DNA from 2 places in the Dorea formicigenerans genome. Region 1 is predicted to be linked to the other one. Evidence: a T-box and tRNA genes for the amino acid it is inferred to sense, from the RefSeq annotation. Region 1 holds a T-box; the other holds one or more tRNA genes.
The links. The T-box of region 1 lies ahead of NQ560_RS01575 (valine--tRNA ligase). A T-box ahead of a tRNA ligase gene usually reads a tRNA of that ligase, here a tRNA-Val.

Region 1 (11,005 bases):
CAATATCTTCATCTGGAAGAGAGGAATCATAAGCTTTCCATGTTCCATATGTATCGAAGAAATTCGTTGCGATAGAAGTAATAACCGGTGCCAGTGTAGAAGAACCATTGAACAGAATCTGGTTGCTTTCCCCATCAGCAGATGACTCTGTCTTTGTGTCGTCTTTTGCGTCTGTGGACGCTGATTTGTTAGAGCCGCATCCTACAGCCATGGACATTACCATAGCGGCTGTAAGGAGAATTGATAATACTTTCTTTTTCATTAGAAATACCTCCCGATCACTTTTTAAAGTTTACGTGGATATTATAGCTTGTTTACAAAAACTTTACAAATAGATAAAGTTAATAATAAATATATATTTATAGATAAAATCGATTGAAATGTAGAATTAATAGAAAATATGAGAAAAAATGTTGGATATTCTCAATTAATACATTCTAAAATAAAGAAAAATTAATAAAAAATATAGATGAAGAACTCAAAGCAAGTGTATTTATGACAAGCCGATGAAACGAAATGTGAATAAATTGTTAATACAAATCATGCAGACGAAAAAACAAACAACATACAAGTAACATATGGATAAAAAGGAAAACAGAGTGACTGGTACAAGAAATTATGCTATGATTAGGGACGAAAAAACGTAGATTTACAGAGGTGCGCAGTAGAATTATGTTATACATTTGCATGATATAGCCTCCGGCAAGGCGCACATTGTCCGGTGGACAATGGTTTTGCGCCGACCGAAACGGAGTGTAGACTTGCAGAGGTGCGCAATAGAAGTATGTCATGCAATTGCATGACGCGCACCTCGCAGCAAAAATGTCAGAGTATGCGTAAATGGAGTTGGATTATGGAAGTAGAACATGTAACACATGAATTTAAACCAATTTATAATAAAGAATCTAAAGTTTTGATGCTTGGAACGATGCCATCCCCCAAATCCCGGGAAGTAGGATTTTATTACGGGCATCCAAGAAACCGGTTCTGGAAAGTATTGTCAGATGTATGTGGAGAGGAAGTGCCGGAGACTAAGAAAGATAAAATCACATTTGCCTTGCGCAATCATATCGCAGTATGGGATGTACTGGCAGGCTGTGAGATTCGGGGAGCAAATGACAGCAGCATCCGTAATCCAAAACCAAATGACATGAATCTTATCCTAAAAGAAGCACCAATACAGGCAATCTTTGCAACCGGTCAAAAAGCAGCACAACTGTACAGACGCTATTGCTACAAAGATACGGGTATTGAAATCATCTGCCTGCCTTCCACAAGCCCTGCGAACTGTCGGGTGAGCTACGAAGAACTATATGAGGCTTATTCAGTGATACAAGAATACATTAGATAGGAAAACTTACTAATAAACAGGCTAAGGTAGATTTAGAATTAGGAGTTTGAATATTTATTTTAACAGGAGGAAGCTTATGACACGTGAGCAAAAAGTCAGCACGTTAATACAATATCTGAAACAGGAAAATCAAGGCTATGCCAGTATTCCGGATCCAATCGATGAGGGAGAACAAAGGCGTCTTCTTCGAAGTCTCATGAATGTCCGTTATCCGGGACATGCATCAGCAGAATATGAAAAATTGCAAGATGAACTTTTACAGGAAGAAGCAGAGGAAAAAGGAATCGTGACATGCAACGATATTCCAGTAATCGAGCAGGAATATCCATGTTCAGAGATTAAGAACAGTGACCGCATATCCCTGTGGCGCGGTGACATTACAAGATTAGGCGTAGATGCAATAGTAAATGCAGCGAACAGCCAGCTTCTCGGCTGTTTTGTACCATGTCATGGCTGCATCGACAACGCCATTCACTCGGCGGCAGGAATTCAGCTTCGTAATGAATGTGCAGAAATCATGGCAGAACAAGGACACGAAGAACCGATAGGAAAAGCAAAGATTACAAAAGGCTACAACCTTCCGGCTAAACACGTCATACATACAGTAGGACCAATTGTCGGACTGGCAGTAACAGAAAAACAAAAAGAGCAGCTAAAAGACTGCTATCTCAACTGCCTGAAAGTGGCAGAAAAATCAAGTTTAAAATCCATAGCATTTTGTTGCATCTCAACCGGAGAATTCCATTTTCCCAATAAACTGGCAGCAGAAATCGCAGTAGACACGGTTGACCGGTTTTTAACAAAAACCAGCATCGAACGTGTGATCTTTAACGTGTTCAAAGAGCAAGATTTTAATATATACAAGAAACTTTTTTGTTAGCGGTACCGGGGTTTTTTTGAAAAAACCCCGTCCCCAATTGGATTTTATCTGGAGGTTGTAGATGGATAATTTATTTTTTTGTTTAAATGCGACAGGTCCTATATTCTTAATGATGATCCTGGGACTTTTTTTTCGTCATATAGGCTGGATGGATGAGGAGTTTGCCTCGAAAATGAATAAATTCGTATTTAAAGTGCCGTTGCCGTTATTATTATTCGGGGATCTTGCGACAGTAGATTTTTCGAAAGTCTGGAATGTAAAATTTGTTATATTTTGTTTTATTGTAACCTTGATTTGTATTATAATTTCAGCGGGAATTTCCTGTCTTTGGAAGGATAAGTCTATCCGTGGGGAATTTATTCAGGCTTCTTATCGAAGCAGCGCGGCGCTTCTTGGTATTGCATTTATCCAAAATATTTATGGAAATGCGGGTATGGCGCCAGTCATGATCATCGGCAGTGTTCCGCTTTATAATATTATGGCGGTTGTTGTTCTGTCCTTTTTCAAACCAGGACAGAGCAAGATTGATAAAGAGGTATTAAAGAAAACTTTAAAAGGAATTATTACCAACCCGATTATTATTGGAATTGTGATTGGACTTCTCTGGTCGGCTTGCCGTCTTCCATTTTCCGGAATCCCGGCGAAGACGGTGACAAGTATTGGAAACATGGCAACTCCGATGGGACTTATGGCAATGGGAGCGACCTTTGATATCCACAAAGCTTCCGCGAAAGCCAAACCGTCTATTGTGGCGGCTGTTATGAAGCTTGTCGGATTTGCGGCAGTCTTTCTGCCAATCGCAGCCGGGCTGGGATTTAAGAATGAAGAAATCGTTGCAATCCTTGTTATGCTCGGATCTGCGACGACTGTAAGTAGTTATGTTATGGCAAAAAATATGGGACATGAAGGTGTCCTTACTGCCAGTACAGTAATGCTTACCACTATGTTCAGTGCATTCACATTGACCGGGTGGCTGTATATATTGAAAACTTTAGGAATCGTGTAATAAAGAAGCTTAATTTCTCTCATTATAACGGCGAAGAAGAACGGACAGAAACAATCCCGGCAGGCGGTTCTACCTGCTTAAAACAACTCAAAGAAAATATAGAGTACACCGTAGGAATACACGCAGATGTCACAGAAGATACTCCTATTAAACTGACAACTTATGACGGAGAAGAGAGAGATGCCGAACTATAAAGTAATTGTATAACAGATAATAATAGAAGCGATTGCATAATATATCTACTGAAAAATAACAGATTTCCTATACAGTAGTGGATATCACAATACAAAAGCATCAAAAGGGTCTCAAGAAAGCATGGAGTTATTTTCGAAATTGGTGCGAGCATAGCCTGTGAGATTATGCACTGCCTGAGCCATCAGCGAGTTTGCATAATCTCACAGAGATAAGCGGCGCAGCAACAATAGAAAATCACTCAGCTTTCGAGATCCCCTTTTGATGCGGTCTCTTAAGGTTTTCTGAAAATTCCCTAAAAACCTTGACAAACAGGACTTCTGTGGCTATGATATTTTGTAGTTTCATGGTTGATAAACCAGTTAAATGCGTTGAAAAAGAGGAGTATGCATAGGTCGTTCTGACAGAGAGAGATGCCCATTGGCTGCGAGGCACTCAAGAACAGAGATGCAGAAGGTAGCTTTGGAGCAGGAACGCTGAAGTCACAGTAGGCGGTCCCGGAGTCGTTCCCGTTAAAGAATAGGATGAGATGTATAGAGGAGTTTCTTCTATATAATAAAGGTGGTACCGCGAATCAATCGCCCTTTGTGAGAATAAAGGGCGTTTTTTTTATAATTAAGAAATGCATTTCCTAATTATAAAAAAGCCTCCGGCAGGATGCGCACTGCGGCGTACAATGATGGTACCGCAAGCGACCACCGCAGGCGCCAGAATGTGCTGGGGCACATTCTATATTTTGCCCTGAAATGTGAAAAATGTGTGAAAACATGAACCAGGAAACACGTATTTGAGGAGGAGACTATGAGTCAGAATTTGGAGAAAACTTACAATCCGAAAGAGATTGAAGACAAACTGTACCAGAAGTGGTGCGAAAATAAGTATTTCCACGCAGAAGTGGACAGAAGTAAGAAACCATTTACAATCGTAATGCCGCCACCGAATATTACCGGTAAGCTTCACATGGGACATGCTCTTGACAATACGATGCAGGATATCCTGATCCGCTACAAGAGAATGCAGGGATACAATGCACTGTGGATTCCGGGAACAGACCATGCGGCTATTTCTACAGAAGTAAAGGTTACCAATCAGTTAAAAGACGAAGGTATTGATAAAAAAGAACTTGGCCGTGAGAAATTCTTAGAGAGAACATGGCAGTGGAAAGAAGAATATGGCGGAACTATCACATCACAGCTTAAAAAGATGGGTGTTTCCTGTGACTGGGACAGAGAGCGTTTCACAATGGACGAGGGATGTTCTGAAGCAGTTGAGAAAGTATTCTTGAACCTTCATAAAAAAGGATTCATTTACAGAGGATCCAGAATCATCAACTGGTGTCCGGTATGTAAGACTTCCCTGTCTGATGCCGAGGTAGAGCATGAAGAGCAGGACGGATTCTTCTGGCACATTAAGTACCCAATCGTAGGAACAGACCGTTTCCTTGAGATTGCAACAACACGTCCGGAGACTCTTCTGGGAGATACTGCAATTGCAGTTCACCCGGATGATGAGAGATATAAAGATATCGTTGGAAAGATGTGTAAGCTGCCACTGACAGACCGTGAGATTCCGATTGTTGCAGATTATTATGTAGACAAAGAGTTCGGAACAGGTGCTGTTAAGATCACACCGGCACATGACCCTAACGACTTTGAAGTTGGAAAACGTCACAATCTGCCAGAACTTAACATCATGAATGATGATGCTACGATCAACGAGAAGTATGGTGGAAAATATGCAGGCATGGATCGCTACGAAGCAAGAAAAGCTATGGTAGAGGATCTGAAAGAGCAGGGATATCTTGTAAAAGTTGTTCCACATTCTCATAATGTAGGAACTCACGACAGATGTCATACAACGGTAGAGCCAATGATCAAACAGCAGTGGTTCGTAAAGATGGAAGAGCTTGCAAAACCAGCCATTGAGGCGATCAAGAATGGTGAGCTTAAGTTTGTACCAGAGCGTTTTGATAAGATTTACCTGCACTGGCTTGAGAATATCCGTGACTGGTGCATATCCAGACAAATCTGGTGGGGACATAGAATCCCAGCCTACTACTGCCAGGATTGTGGAGAAGTCGTAGTAGCTTCCGAAGCACCGGAAAAATGCCCACATTGTGGTTGTACACATTTTAAACAGGATGAGGATACGCTGGATACATGGTTCAGTTCTGCGCTTTGGCCATTCTCAACACTTGGCTGGCCACATGAGACGGAGGATCTTGACTACTTCTATCCAACGAATGTACTTGTAACTGGATACGACATCATTTTCTTCTGGGTTATCCGTATGGTATTCTCAGGATATGCACATACAGGAAAGGCACCATTTAACACAGTACTGATTCACGGACTTGTTCGCGATTCTCAGGGACGCAAGATGAGTAAATCACTTGGAAATGGTATCGATCCTCTGGATATTATCGATCAGTACGGCGCAGACGCACTTCGTATGACACTGATTACAGGAAATGCTCCTGGAAATGATATGCGTTTCTACAACGAACGTGTAGAGGCAAGCCGTAATTTTGCAAATAAAGTATGGAATGCTTCCAGATATATTCTTATGAATATGGAAGGAAAAGAGATCACAGAGCCACAGGCAGAGGATCTGGGACCTGCAGACCGCTGGATTTTATCTGCATGCAATAATGTGGTAAAAGATGTAACAGAGAACTTAGATAAGTTCGAGCTTGGAATTGCACTTTCCAAGATTTATGACTTTATCTGGGACGAGTTCTGTGACTGGTACATTGAACTTTCAAAATATGCAATCTACCACGCAGACGAGAATCCGAAGAGTGCGAACGCTGCACTTTGGACATTGAAGAAAGTTCTTGGTGATGCACTGAAGCTTCTTCACCCATACATGCCATTTGTTACAGAGGAAATCTACAGCAAACTGGTTCCAGAAGAAGAGTCACTGATGATGTCAAGCTGGCCGGTATATGAGGAAAAATGGAATGACGCAGAGAATGAAAACATTCTGAACCATTACAAAGAAATCGTAAGAGGTGTTAGAAACGTCCGTTCCGAGATGAATGTTCCAAATTCCAGAAAGGCAACGATCTACGTTGTATGCGAGGACGAGAAGCTGGCGAAAGGTCTTGCAGTATTAAAAGAGTCTGCAATGATGATGGCATCTGCCGGAGACTTCATTGTACAGGCAGACAAGAGCGGTATCGCAGACGATGCAGTGTCTGTAGTAGTTCCGGATGCAACAGTTTATGTGCCGCTTGAGGAGCTGATCGATTTTGAGCAGGAAAAAGAGCGTCTTACAAAAGAAGAGACTCGCCTGAATAAAGAGATTGCACGTTCCAACGGCATGCTGAATAACGAGAAGTTTGTAAGCAAAGCACCGGCTGCAAAGGTACAGGAAGAGCGTGAGAAACTAGAAAAATATGAGCAGATGCTTGCTCAGGTCAAGGAGCGTCTTGCTGGATTACAGAAAAAATAAATGTAAGGGGATATTATGAAAAAGCTGCGAAAGGAAGAGGTTATAGCATACTGGAAGGAACGTAGAGAGCGAAGGGCAAGAATACTGGAAGAGAGAAGAAATGGTGCATTTGCGCAGAAGATGAAACCTGTCTATCAGTTTATGAACCGGTTTTCTCTGATATTTCACGCGCTTTTAGCATGTCTGATCAACTTTGCAATTGAGGCAATTTCAAGACATTCACTTGTTCAGGCATGGAGCTATATGACACAGACACCACTCGTCTTCCTTTACAATGCATTTATGATATTTATGACATTTACGGTGGTATACCTGTTCCGGCGAAGGGTGTTCGCAAGAATCATTATCGGTGTACTTTGGATGATTCTTGGAATCTGTAACGGTTACATGCTGATGAAGCGAGTGACACCGTTCAATGCCCAGGACCTGAAGGTAGCAACCGATGCGGTCAGCCTGATCAACAATTATTTCAATGGATTTGAGATCGTGATCGTATTGGTGGGAATTGCAGCGGTCATTATATGGCTGATTTCCATGTGGCGCCGCGGTGGTCAGTATGAAGGAAAAATACACCGGCTTCTGGCAATTGCCGGAGTGGCTGTATGTGCCATGTTATTCAGCTTCACAACAGATCAGGCAATTGATAAGCGAGTGCTTTCCACATACTTTGGAAATATTGCGTTTGCCTATGAGGATTACGGACTTCCGTACTGCTTTATGTCCAGTGTATTTAATACAGGAATCGATGAGCCGAATGATTATAATAAGGAGACTATTGATCAGATTACGAATAACGGAGAAATGGCCGAGAATAAAACAGGGCGTGCCTCTGATGATCTTCCGAATATCATTGTGGTTCAGTTAGAGTCTTATTTTGATGTAGATGAGGCGGAATTTTTCACAACAAGCGAAGATGCATGCCCGAATCTGCATGAGATGTACAAGAATTATTCTTCTGGATATTTCAAAGTTCCGTCTGTAGGAGCCGGAACCGCGAATACAGAGTTCGAAGTGCTGACAGGAATGAATATGCGTTTCTTCGGACCTGGAGAGTATCCGTATAAAACAGTTGTCAAGAACCAGCCATGTGAGAGTGCTGCAACAGCTCTTTCAGCACTGGGATACGGTACTCATGGACTGCACAATAACGGAGGTAACTTCTACAGTCGTGCAAAAGTCTATGATCATATGGGATTTGACAGTTTTACAAGTAAAGAGTTTATGAATATTCTTCAGCTTACGCCAAATGGATGGGCAAAGGACGAGGTTCTGGTAGACAATATTATGGAAGCTATGGATACGACCGAGCAGCAGGATTTCGTATTTACCGTCAGTGTGCAGGGACATGGAGATTACCCGGAGGAGCAGCTGATTGAGAATCCGAAGATCAAAGTAGAAGGTATCGATGACGAAGCAAAGAAGAATAAATGGGAATATTATGTAAACATGGTCTATGAGATGGACCAGTTTGCAGGAGATCTTGTGAAAGCAGTGGAAGATCGTGGAGAACCTGCAGTTGTCGTATTCTACGGAGACCATTTACCGACTATGGGACTTACCGCAGAAGATTTAAAGAGCCGTTATCTCTATAACACAAATTATGTGATCTGGGATAACATCGGACTGGAACAGCAGGATAGAAATATTCCGGCTTATCAGCTAATGGCGGATGTGATGAACCGCCTGGATATTCATTCCGGAACATTGTTCAATTATCATCAGCAGAGACAGAATTCCAAGAATTACCTGTCAGACTTAGAGCTTCTCCAGTATGATATTCTGTATGGCAAGCAGTATGTTTACAAGGGCAATCCGCCGATTACGGAAGGTCATATGGAAATGGGTGTGAAGGACGCTACGCTGACGAACATCGTTCCGTATCTGGAAAAAGGCTACAGCCTGTATGGCGAGAACTTTACGAAGTCAAGTAAGGTTTACGTCAATGGCGAGAAGCAAAAGAGTACATTTTTAAATAATACACGAATCGTTCTTCCAAGCACAGAGCTTAGCGAGGGAGATGTTATCACTGTCAGCCAGGTAGGATCCAGCAATACAATCTTCAGAACGACGGACGAATACATTTACCAGGGCGGACAGCTTGTAAGGCAGGAAGGAACAGGAACTGATACAACAAAATCCTGGACAGAACAGGAAAACGAGGAAAAATAAATGAATAGTAAGCCTGTTAACTACAAGGAGGCAGTCGAGTATATCGAAAGCATTCCGAAGTTTACACAAAAACACACGCAGGAGCACACAAGAGAGTTCTTAGAGCGGCTTGGCAGACCGGCATTTGACCGGAAGGTGGTACATGTGGCAGGAACCAATGGCAAAGGTTCTGTGTGTGCATATATTCAGGCGATCTTAGAAGCTGAGGGGAAGAAGACGGGATTTTTTACTTCCCCTCATCTTATATCTATCAACGAGCGGATTCAGATAGGAAGAGAGCCGATTGACAACGAAAAATTTTATCAGGTCTTTGAGCATGTCTATGATGTCGTGAAAAAAATGGAAGAAGAGGGAATTCCACATCCATCTTATTTTGAATTTTTATTTGGCATGGGACTAAGTGCATTTGAAAAATCTGATGTAGAATATATTGTTCTGGAGACAGGACTGGGGGGAAGACTGGATGCAACCAATGCATTTCCGTGTCCGGCGCTGACAGTTATTACATCGATCAGCCTGGATCACACCATGATCCTCGGGAATACAATAGAGCAGATTGCGGCAGAAAAAGCAGGGATCATCAAAGAAGGAACGCCGGTGATTTTTGACGGAAATGATGAGGCAGCAGCCGAGATTATCCGAAATACGGCGAGAGAGCATCATGCGCCATGTCGGGAAATCGGGAAAAATGCGTTCGAAATCCGGGAAGTTACCCGCAAACATATTGCATTTTCACGGACAAATGCTTATCATAAAGATGTTATCTGGCAAGTGCCGATCTGTGGTATCTATCAGGTGAAAAATGCAGAGATTGCAATCGAAGCAGTCCAGTGTCTGCTTGGGAATAAACCAGAGCATGAAGAAATGTGGCGCGATGCCGTTGCTAAAATCCAATGGCAGGGACGTATGGAAGAATGCGCAGACCATTTTATCATTGACGGAGCCCACAACCCGGGAGCAATCGAAGCGTTTGTAGAAAGCGTTCGTGCACTGAAAGAGGAAGAACCGCCGATTCTCATATTTTCAGCGGTATCTGATAAAAAATATGAGCAGATGATAGAATATCTTTGCAGACATTTGCAGACGAAAGCGTTTGTTGTGACAGAGATTGAAGATAAAAGAAGAGTTCCGGCCGGCGAACTGGGGGAGATTTTTAAGCGATATGCAACGTGTCCGGTGTATGTGAAGGCTGATGTAAAAGATGCCATAGCATGTGCCTATGAGATGCGTACCAAAGAGACATACATTTACTGTATTGGTTCTCTTTACCTGGCAGGAATGGTAGAAAAGGCGCTACAGGAGGTGGAGACGTCATGTTAAATTACGAAGAAGAACTGAAAAAATTCCAGCCAAGCCTGGAAGTTGAAGATATTGAGGAAGCAGTATACAGAGAAGACCTGACGGATATGCAGGACATTATCCGCGAAGCAGTAGAGCAGACGAAGTAGTAATGAGTCACGATACAGATAGAAAATAAGAGGGAATATAAATATATGGACTACACAGTGAAACTAGCGTACCAGTCTAACTACTGGTACAATGACGGACTGGCAAAAGCCCAGGTAAGGGATATGTCCGGTGCGATTACATCACTGAAGAAAAGTCTTCAGTATAACCGGGCGAACCTGGCCGCCAGAAATCTTCTCGGACTTGTTTACTACGGGCGTGGAGATGTGATTGAAGCGCTGGTGGAGTGGATCCTCAGCAAGAATTTTCAACCAAAAGACAATATAGCCAGTTATTTTATCAGTAAAGTACAGGAGACGCCGGGAGAACTGGAAGAGATCAACCAGGCAGTCAAACGATACAATCAAAGTCTGGAATATGCAAGACAGGGTGGAGAAGATCTTGCGATTATCCAGTTAAAAAAAGCAGTAGCAGCACACCCGACTTACGTCAAAGCATACCAGCTTCTGGCATTGCTTTATATTAAGACCGAGCAGTATGCCAG
Region 2 (11,005 bases), 1.0 Mb from region 1:
ATCTGATTGCTGAAGTTCCGGCTGACAAGCTGGATGGACTGACGATTGATTACACAGTCATCGGTGAAGTGACAGAAGAGCAGAATTTTGAATACAAAGATACAAAGATTGCCCTTGCAGATGCTCAAAAAGCATGGGAGAGTACACTGGAGAGCGTATTTGCTACAAATTCCAAAGCAGAGGGACAGGACGAGAAGATTGACACAGGTCTTTTTGATACAAAAGAAGTACATATCTGCGAACACAAGATCGCTCAGCCGACTGTATTTATTCCGGTATTCCCTGGAACAAACTGTGAGTATGACAGTAAGAGAGCTTTTGAGAGAGCAGGAGCAAAAACAATCGTAAAAGTATTCCGCAATATGAGTGCTTCTGATATTGTAGATTCTGTCGATGTATTTGAAAAAGCAATCGCGCAGTCTCAGATGATCATGTTCCCAGGTGGATTCAGCGCTGGTGATGAACCGGATGGTTCTGCAAAATTCTTTGCAACTGCATTCCAGAATGCGAAGATGAAAGAGGCGGTTGAGAAACTTCTTGGGGAGCGTGACGGACTGGTACTTGGTATCTGTAATGGATTCCAGGCTCTTGTAAAACTGGGACTTGTTCCAAATGGAACAATTACAGGACAGACAGAGGATTCTCCGACACTGACTTACAATACAATTGGACGCCACATTTCTAAGATGGTGTACACGAAAGTAGTCAGCAACAAGTCTCCATGGCTTTCCGGAGCAAAGCTTGGCGGAGTTTACACAAACCCGGCATCTCACGGAGAGGGACGTTTTGTTGCAAGTAAAGAGTGGCTTGACAAGCTGATCGCAAATGGACAGGTTGCAACTCAGTACTGCGACCCACAGGGAAATGTATCTATGGATGAGACATGGAACATTAATGGTTCCTATCTTGCAATCGAAGGTATCACCAGCCCGGATGGAAGAGTATTTGGTAAAATGGCCCATTCAGAAAGACGTGGACGTTCCGTTGCAATGAACATTTACGGAGAACAGGATCTGAAGATCTTTGAGTCTGGAGTGAAATATTTTAAATAAAAATAATCAGGCGCTTGCAAATTTTGCAGGCGCTTGTTCTGTATTTCGGCAAAAATACAAAATTATGCAGGAAATGAAAATTAAAATTGCACAAAATATAAAAATAACATTTTTTTGCAAAAAAAATCTTGTGTTATAAAGTAAAATACTTTACAATATTAAAGGACAAAAGCGTCGAAGGAGAAGAACGGTTTTGCCGTCCTTCTTTTTTGAATGATGAATGCAAATAAATCAAGAAATATGGCGCTTTAAATTTCATAATAACATTTTTTCAGGAGGTACAAAGGTATGTCATATGTTGATGAAGTACTGGAAAAAGTAGTGGCAAAGAACCCTGCTGAGCCAGAATTCCACCAGGCAGTAAAAGAAGTATTGGAATCATTGAGAGTGGTAATCGAAGCAAACGAGGAGAAATTCAGAAAAGACGCTTTGCTTGAGAGACTGGTTGAGCCTGAGAGACAGATCAAATTCCGTGTTCCATGGGTAGACGATAATGGACAGGTTCAGGTAAATACAGGTTACCGTGTACAGTTCAACAGTTCAATCGGACCATACAAAGGAGGCTTACGCCTTCATCCTTCCGTAAACCTTGGAATCATCAAATTCCTTGGATTTGAGCAGGTATTCAAGAACTCACTGACAGGTCTTCCAATCGGAGGAGGAAAAGGTGGTTCTGATTTCGACCCTAAGGGAAAATCCGACAGAGAAGTTATGGCATTCTGCCAGAGCTTTATGACAGAACTTTGCAAATATATCGGTGCTGACACTGACGTTCCGGCCGGAGATATCGGAACAGGCGCAAGAGAGATTGGATATATGTTTGGTCAGTACAAGAGAATCCGCGGAGTATACGAAGGTGTACTTACAGGTAAAGGATTAAGTTACGGTGGATCTTTAGCAAGAACAGAAGCCACAGGTTATGGACTTCTGTATCTGACAGAGGAACTTCTGAAACTCAACGGAAAAGATATCAAGGGTATGACAGTTGCAGTATCCGGTTCCGGTAATGTTGCAATCTACGCAACAGAGAAGGCTCAGGAGCTTGGAGCTAAGGTTGTTACAGTCAGCGATTCTACAGGCTGGGTATATGATCCAGAAGGAATTGATGTTGCAGCTCTGAAAGAAATTAAAGAAGTAAAACGCGCAAGACTGACAGAGTACAAGAACTATCGTCCGAACTCAGAGTATCATGAGGGACGTGGCGTATGGTCTGTAAAGGTAGATCTGGCTCTTCCATGTGCAACACAGAACGAGCTTCACTTAGAGGATGCAAAACAGTTAGTAGCAAACGGTTGTGTAGCTGTATGCGAGGGTGCTAACATGCCTACTACATACGAGGCAACTGAGTATCTGCAGGAGAACGGTGTAATCTTTGCACCTGGAAAAGCAGCGAATGCCGGTGGTGTTGCTACATCTGCTCTTGAGATGTCACAGAACAGTGAGAGACTTAGCTGGACATTCGAGGAGGTTGATGCAAAACTGAAGAACATCATGGTAAATATCTGCCACAACATGGTAGATGCTGCAAAACGTTACGATATGGAAGGTAACTACGTAGCAGGAGCTAACATTGCAGGATTTGAGAAAGTTGTAGATGCTATGACAGCTCAGGGAATTGTATAAAAAGTACTAAAATATTTGGAAAGTCCCGGATTTACGGGGCTTTCTTTTTTTGCATAACAGGAATCTTATTTCCTGTTATGCAAAAAATCTCCGGCAGAATCAGTATTTTATGTTCAAAAGATTTTCCACTTATTAAAAAAATAATTGAATTTTATACATAAAAGAGTATAATATAAACAACTAATGTTATCACGATAACATTAAAAAGCGTGCGGAAAATTTTATACAGAAAGGATGAAAAAAATGGGCTCAAAAATGGAAGTGTCTGAGGCGGAAATCCAGAAAGTCTACCACAGGGATTGCATTCTTCTGGCAGGGTTTGCAATATTTATGTGGTGTATTTTAAGTACGATATTACGACAGGCTTTACAGGTAGCGGGAGATTCTACTACAAGAACAATTATGATTTGTATTGCGTTGGTGACTGGAAGTGCATTGTCCCTCGGACTTTTTGCAGTTTACAGACACTTAAAAAGAAACAAAGATGTGATTTATAAAGAGGATCTTGAAAATTTGAAATTGCAGAAGAAAGATGCGTAGTAGGAGTGACAGAAGATGGAAAATAAAAAAGAGACGAAAAATGAAAAAATAATGCAAGTGATAGATGTGTTTTTCGTAATGATCCTATGCTTTGTGGTTTTGCTTGTGACGATGCTTTTTCAAAATCTTGCAGGTGTCAAGGAGGCAGGAAAAGCATATGTGATCAAGGTATCTACACTGGTGCCGGTTGTAGTTGCGCTGGCAGCATATGTAACATTTCTTGTGAAAAGAAGCAAAAAAGATTTAAAGGAAATTATTGAACTGGAATATAGCGAAAAGGAGCAGGAACAGGTATGAGCATATGGACAATTATAAATATTGCAGCATGGGTATTATGTGCAGTATTTCTTTATTTGATCTTGAGTGATCTGATAAAAGTGGAAAAAAGGAACAGAGAAGAGAAAAAGCTTGAAAAGAAAGACTAAGAGGCATACTTATGGAGAAAGAAAAGACAAATGAAAAGAGTCAGGGACTTTCGAAAGTTCTTGGACCAATGCATATCTGGGCTCTTGGAGTAGGAATTGTACTTGTTGGAGAGTTCATGGGATGGAATTTTACGGTCGCAAAAGGAGGATCGATTGGTTCTGTTATTGCACTTTGGACGGTAGCCATGCTTTATGTCATGATCGTGATGATGAATACGGAGATGGGTTCTGTCATGCCGGAGGCAGGCGGACAGTATACAATGGCGAAATATATGCTTGGACCTTTAGCTGCATTTAACGTAGGGCTGATGCTTGTGCTGGAATATGCAATGCTGGAAGCGGCCGATGTTCTGGTCGTCGGACAGATACTTGAATCATTGAACCCGAATGTGAAAGCGCTGCCATTTATCATATTAAGTCTGCTTGTGCTGACATATATGAATTACCGAGGTGTCTATGCAACCTTGACCCTGAATTTTGTGATTACGGCAGTTGCATTTGTGACGATATTTATTTTATTATTTTCAACAAGCTTTTATGATCCACAGATGACTTTGATTAATTTGAAAAAAATGACAGATGGACTTCCATATGGTTATCTTGGAATTATTGCAGCCATGCAGTTTGCAGTCTGGTTTTTCCTGGGAATCGAAGGAGGAGCACTGGCGGCAGAAGAATGCAGGTCTACCAGCAGAGCTTTGCCACTGGGAACTATGATAGGTTTGTCTGTGCTGCTGATTGGTGCTACTACAACATGGTTTGTGTGCTCAGGTCTTGTCCCGGCAGAAAAGCTTGGTGAGTCTGCATATCCGTTGTACGACGCGGCACTGGCAACTGGAAAATTATATGTTATCATTGCATTGTTTGTTGGCACGATCATGGCGTGTCTGGCTTCAGCAAATGGCTGCATTAACGATGCAAGCAGAGCTTGGTTCGCAATGTCAAGAGATGGGCTGATTCCGCCGATATTTGCAAAGACACATCCGAAATATAAGACACCGTACCGGGCAACTGTATTTTTACTGCCGATATCTATGGCATTTGCATTTACAGGAATGTTGGATCAGGTTGTTACATTTTCTATATTTTCAGCGTTGATGGTATATGTGCTGACAGTGATCATGATGTTCCGGTTCCGGAAAATGTATCCCCTTGGAACGATTGAGCGTGGATATGTTGCACCAATCCATCCGGTACCTGCATTGATCGCAGCAGTGTTGATCGGTATGACGCTGCTGGGTATGTATCTGGGTTATTGGATTAATATACTAGGCGGAGTTGCATTTTATTTCCTGGCATCTGTCTGGTTCTTGAAAAGGAGACTGAAGTTTATAGATAAATCACAGTTCTTAAAAGCCGGTACTCAGAAGTGGCCGAAACCGAAGGAATTATAATCGGAAGATTGTACTTTAATATTTTTATTTTACGAAATTCATACAATTTTCATAATATAAAACTAGAATAATCAGACAAAAACTGTTACCATATAAAAGAAAATTGAATTCGATATTGAAAGAATGGAGGAATGATTATGGAACAGGTGAAACGGCCGAAAAAACCGTTGATGTTTTATTATACGATTGTGCTGATTATCCTGATACTATTTAACATTATTGCGATGCCTTACATAAAGGAAAAGCAGATCAAAGATGTAGATTATGGAACATTTATCTCTATGACCGAGAAAAAGGAGATAAAAAAAGTAGAATTGCAGCAACAGGATAATACGATCTTATTTACAGGAAAAGACGGGAAGACCATTTACAAAACGGCGATGGTCAATGATCCGGATCTGACGAAACGATTATATGAAGCGGATGTTTCTTTTTACGGAGAAGAAATTGATCAGTCATCTCCGATCCTGGTTAATATTTTATCCTGGGTGCTTCCAATCTTGTTTTTTGTAGCATTGGGAGAATACATGTCCAGAAAATTGATGAAGCGGGCCGGTGGAAAAAACGCCATGTCTTTCGGAATGGGAAAAAGCAGTGCGAAGATTTATGTGAAATCATCCGAGGGAATCCGTTTCCGTGATGTTGCAGGTGAAGATGAGGCGAAAGAGAATTTAAGCGAGATTGTAGAATATCTTCATAACCCGGCCAGATATAAAGAAATCGGAGCATCGATGCCGAAAGGAATTCTTCTTGTAGGACCTCCGGGAACAGGTAAGACGATGCTTGCAAAAGCAGTTGCCGGTGAGGCAAATGTTCCATTTTTCTCCATGTCCGGTTCTGAATTTGTAGAGATGTTCGTTGGTATGGGTGCATCAAAGGTGCGTGATCTGTTTCAACAGGCAAAAGAAAAAGCACCATGTATTGTGTTTATTGATGAGATAGATGCAATCGGTAAGAAGCGGGATGGACAGATAGGTGGAAATGATGAACGTGAGCAGACCTTGAATCAGTTGCTGACAGAGATGGACGGATTCGAAGACAACACGGGTGTGATCATTCTTGCGGCAACGAACCGTCCAGAATCCCTGGATCCGGCTCTTTTAAGACCGGGACGGTTCGACAGACGTGTGCCGGTAGAACTTCCTGATCTGAAAGGAAGAGAAGATATCCTGAAGGTTCATGCAAAGAAAATAAAAGTTGGTGATAATGTAGATTATAATAAAGTGGCACGTATGGCTTCCGGAGCTTCTGGAGCGGAACTTGCTAATATTGTAAATGAAGCAGCACTTCGTGCAGTTCGTGACAACCGTAAATTTGTAACGCAGGAAGATCTGGAGGAGAGTATTGAGGTTGTTATCGCCGGATATCAGAAGAAAAATGCGATCCTGACAGATAAAGAAAAGCGGATTGTGGCATATCATGAAATCGGGCATGCGCTTGTGGCTGCAAAACAGACTAATTCAGCTCCGGTACAGAAGATTACCATTGTTCCCAGAACGTCGGGGGCTCTTGGCTATACGATGCAGGTCGAGGAAGGCAATCATTATCTGATGACAAAAGAAGAAATCCTGAATAAAATTGAGACTCTTACAGGAGGAAGGGCAGCGGAAGAAATTGTGTTTGGTTCAGTCACGACGGGAGCTTCCAATGATATTGAACAGGCAACCAAGCTTGCAAGGGCTATGATCACAAGATATGGAATGACGTGTGATTTTGATATGGTTGCAATGGAAGTGCAGACGAATCAGTATCTGGGAGGAGATTCTTCCCTGACCTGTTCGACAGAGACGCAGACAAAGATTGATGAGAAGGTTGTGGAAGTTGTTCGAAGTGAACATGAAAAAGCAGCTGGAATATTGATGGAGAACAGAGAAAAACTGGACGATCTGGCAAGGTATCTGTATGAGAAAGAAACGATTACAGGAGAAGAATTCATGAATATTTTAAACGCCTGATCAGGAAGAGGAGTGAATACACTCAGCGAGAATGTGCAGGAGTTCGGGAAAATATATCTACGAGGTAAAACCGGATTCCACGCACAGACTCGCTTTTTCTTTTGAGTATCTATTGGAACACAGGTATTTACTGATGCGAGGGACGAAATAAAAGATGAAATTTTTGCAAATGTAGAAAAAATTGAAAAATTGAAAAAAAGTTGTTGACGAAAGTAGAATCTTATTGTAAACTTAGGAAGCTGGTTCAAGAGAGCAGCGAATATAAATATGGCGGGATAGCTCAGTTGGCTAGAGCACGCGGTTCATACCCGCGGTGTCGCTGGTTCAAATCCAGTTCCCGCTACTTGGAAAGAGAATTCACATTGTGAGTTCTTTTTTTCTTTTTATACTTTGCCATAGAAAAATATAGACATGAGAAAATAAGAAGTGCTATAATTAAAATAATATTTTGGGCAAAACAGACGAAAGTCTGCGACGCAAAGCTATAGGACCTGTAAAATGGTAGCCAGTTGTAAAAAAAGGATGCACACTGTCTATTTGGTATGGATGGATTTTTATCCAAGCCAATTGTTATTAAAGATTTGATTGATGCGTTACAACATAATCTGGAGAGAGTTTAGCACAGCAAAAATCAAACAAAGAAGGAGACGATGAGATTATGGAACAAGAAAATTATTCAATCGTATTCAGTAGTTCAACTGGTAATACAAAGAAGCTGGCTGATGCAGTCTATGAAATATTGCCAAAAGATAAGTGTGATTATTTTGGGGAGAATGATTCAAAGATCCCTCCATCCGATTTGTTGTATATCGGATTTTGGACTGACAAAGGGAGCGCGGATACCAAGACATTAGAATTATTAGCGAAACTAAAAAACAAGAAGATTTTTCTGTTTGGAACGGCTGGGTTTGGTGGAAGTGATGTATATTTTGAAAAGATTCTCGGGCAAGTCAAACAATCCATTGATTCAAGCAATGCTGTTATTGGAGAGTATATGTGCCAGGGGAAAATGCCACAATCTGTGCGTGAACGATATGTAAAGATGAAAGAAAATCCGGAACATCCAGCTAATCTTGATATGTTGATTGCAAATTTTGACTGTGCATTGTCGCATCCTGATATGGACGATCTGGAAAAATTAAAAAAGATAATAAAAAAATAAAAAAAGTTATTGACAATACTCACTATATTGATGTATACTAACGAAGTCGGTTCGAGAGAGCCACAAGATATGGGATCATAGCTCAGCTGGGAGAGCATCTGCCTTACAAGCAGAGGGTCATAGGTTCGAGCCCTATTGGTCCCATATATACCTCAATATATGGCGGGATAGCTCAGTTGGCTAGAGCACGCGGTTCATACCCGCGGTGTCGCTGGTTCAAATCCAGTTCCCGCTACTTGTATAAGAAAAGGAATTTGCAAAAGCAGATTTCTTTTTTTTGTATAAGAAATTGCATTTCCTATTGTGCAAAAAAACTCTAGCTATAGTGGCCGTTCATTGACTCTGAATATTCTCTCATGTATAATAAAAAAAGACATTGACAATGGAGAATGAAAAAAAGTTTTGTGGAGGAATTAAAATGCGAGTTGGTTTGGGATACGATGTTCACAAATTAGTAGAAGGAAGAGATCTGATTATCGGAGGTGTCCAGATACCGTATGAGAAAGGTCTTTTGGGACATTCGGATGCGGATGTGCTTCTCCATGCGATTATGGATGCCCTTCTCGGAGCAGCAGCGCTTGGAGATATTGGGAAGCATTTTCCGGATACAGACTCAAAATATAAAGGAATTTCCAGTATAAAGCTTCTGGAGTATGTACGGGAGCTGATTGATGATGAGCTGTATGTGGTTGGAAATATTGATGCGACAATCATTGCACAGCGTCCGAAGATGGCACCTTATATTGAGCAGATGAAAAAAAATGTTGCAGATGCCCTTGCAATTGAAGTAAGTCAGGTGAATATTAAGGCAACTACAGAGGAAGGACTTGGATTTACCGGAAGCGGAGAAGGTATTTCGGCACAGGCAATTGCGTCACTTGAGACGATTGTGAATTACAGTTACGGTGTCGGTCCGGCGGATGTAAGTTCTGGTTGTGCAGGCAGTTGTGGCGGATGTACGGGCTGTAGTGGATGCCAGAATCCGTAGGTATCATAGTTGTGTGCTTTTGAGCCCAACATCTATATAATCTGGAATTATAAAGTAAAATGTACAGTGTGGCTGGAGGAAAGGACATATGAAAATTGAAAAGCTGGAAGTTTCACAGCATTTAGATACGAGAAAGCTTTATGAAGAAGTGTTTTCGGAAGACGAGAAAAGCTTTGTAGATTATTATTATCAGGAGAAGACGAAGGACAATATAATTTATGTTGTTCGGGAAAACGATGATATTCAGGCTATGCTGCATTTAAATCCATATACACTGATGGTCAATGGAATTGAAAAGGAATCTTATTACATTGTGGCAGTTGCAACGAGAAAGGAATACCGTGGCAGAAGGTATATGGCCGGACTTTTAAGAGAGGCTCTTTTGGATATGTACCAGGCCGGTGTAACATTTACTTATCTGATGCCGGCAGCGGAGGCTATTTATCTGCCACATGATTTCCGGACGATGTATGAACAGAATATTGAATATTATGCTCCGGAGGAGAAACTGGCGGAAAGTATTACTGTACAGGCGGCTGAAGACAAAGATTGTGATGAAATTTCAGCTTGGGCACAGAAAGAACTGGCGAGGAAATACCAGGTTTACGCTAAGCGTGATAAGAATTATTATGAACGGTTACTGAAAGAGCTGTCATGTGAAGATGGAAAGCTTATCATCTACAGAAAAGATGGACAGATTGTTGATGTAAGACCATATTATGAAGAATCTAAAGAGACGGAAGAAGTGGAAAAAAAGGAAGCAAAACCGAAGATTATGATTCGGATCGTAGATGTCAGAAGAATGTTGATGTCGTTGAAGTTAAAAAGTCTCATGGCAGTCAGCTTTCAGATTACAGACCCACTGATTCCGGAGAATAACCGTTACGTTACAATGACAGGAACGGAGTTTTCAGGACTGATGCTTATGGATGGAAAGCCAGAAACCAGTGAAGGTATTTTGCCGGTCAGTGCATTGGGAGAACTTGTCTTTGGTGCAAAAACGGTAGAAGAAATCAGTAAAGAAGAAGGAGTTTCCATGTCAGGACGAATGGCATCGGAGCTTGAAAAGATTATTCCACTTTCCAGGATTTATCTGAATGAAACAGTTTGATTCAAGTATGCTTTTTCATATTTCTGCAATAGACGAATACAGGAAAATGTGCTATGATAAAAAGACGATGTAGTCATCGTAAATATTGGCGGGCAAAGCATTATTTTACAAAAATATTGCCCTGCATATTTATAGATTTACTTAGGAGGAATGAGAAATGAAATTTTGTCACAAATGTGGAGCTCAGTGTGAGGACGGAGCAAAGTTCTGTAAACAGTGCGGAGCGGCTTTAGCTGATGTGAATGCGAATCAAAGCCAGCAGACATACGAAGTACCACGACAGGCTCAGTATACAAGTGCAGATACGAATAATAGTCAGAATGCATATGGAAATCAGAATAATTATGGAAACCAGAATCAATATGGCGGCCCGGCAGGCGGCATGAATCAGAGATTCCCGGGAATCCAGGAGAGAAATATTGCGATTGCAGTCATTCTTTCGATTGTAACATGCGGACTCTATGGAATTTACTGGATGATCAAGCTGAATGACGAGGTTAATCAGATCTGTGGCGATACACAGGCGACAGGAGGCGGACTTGTATTTCTGTTCACATTGATTACATGTGGAATCTATGGATGGTACTGGATGTACAAGATGGGTGAAAAATGCGATCAGATCAAGGGCGTGAATGGAAGTTCAGGAATCTTATATCTGATCCTTGGAATTTTCGGCCTCGGAATTGTAAGCTATTGTCTGATGCAGGATACAATTAATAAAGCAATTATGTAGAATCTGTGATTGACAAAATGTA

Region 2: it encodes a tRNA-Val, which carries the amino acid that the T-box ahead of NQ560_RS01575 (valine--tRNA ligase) is inferred to sense. The anticodon was not compared.

The regions. Positions count from the first base shown of each region.
Region 1 is NZ_CP102279.1:295,848-306,852, forward strand. Features, by position in the region: gene NQ560_RS01555 (phosphate ABC transporter substrate-binding protein) at 1-262, opposite strand, end outside; gene NQ560_RS01560 (DNA-deoxyinosine glycosylase) at 854-1,351, shown strand; gene NQ560_RS01565 (protein-ADP-ribose hydrolase) at 1,428-2,231, shown strand; gene NQ560_RS01570 (AEC family transporter) at 2,293-3,237, shown strand; T-box leader at 3,792-4,018, shown strand; gene NQ560_RS01575 (valine--tRNA ligase) at 4,231-6,885, shown strand; gene NQ560_RS01580 (LTA synthase family protein) at 6,901-9,054, shown strand; gene NQ560_RS01585 (bifunctional folylpolyglutamate synthase/dihydrofolate synthase) at 9,055-10,374, shown strand; gene NQ560_RS01590 (hypothetical protein) at 10,368-10,502, shown strand; gene NQ560_RS01595 (tetratricopeptide repeat protein) at 10,548-11,005, shown strand, end outside.
Region 2 is NZ_CP102279.1:1,345,845-1,356,849, forward strand. Features, by position in the region: gene NQ560_RS06605 (phosphoribosylformylglycinamidine synthase) at 1-1,052, shown strand, start outside; gene gdhA (NADP-specific glutamate dehydrogenase) at 1,341-2,675, shown strand; gene NQ560_RS06615 (hypothetical protein) at 2,919-3,215, shown strand; gene NQ560_RS06620 (hypothetical protein) at 3,231-3,512, shown strand; gene NQ560_RS06625 (hypothetical protein) at 3,509-3,640, shown strand; gene NQ560_RS06630 (APC family permease) at 3,652-5,034, shown strand; gene ftsH (ATP-dependent zinc metalloprotease FtsH) at 5,172-6,989, shown strand; tRNA gene NQ560_RS06640 (tRNA-Met) at 7,259-7,332, shown strand; cyclic di-GMP riboswitch class I at 7,431-7,506, shown strand; gene bilS (flavodoxin family protein BilS) at 7,648-8,151, shown strand; tRNA gene NQ560_RS06650 (tRNA-Val) at 8,223-8,295, shown strand; tRNA gene NQ560_RS06655 (tRNA-Met) at 8,313-8,386, shown strand; gene ispF (2-C-methyl-D-erythritol 2,4-cyclodiphosphate synthase) at 8,570-9,139, shown strand; gene NQ560_RS06665 (GNAT family N-acetyltransferase) at 9,228-10,250, shown strand; gene NQ560_RS06670 (DUF4234 domain-containing protein) at 10,408-10,983, shown strand.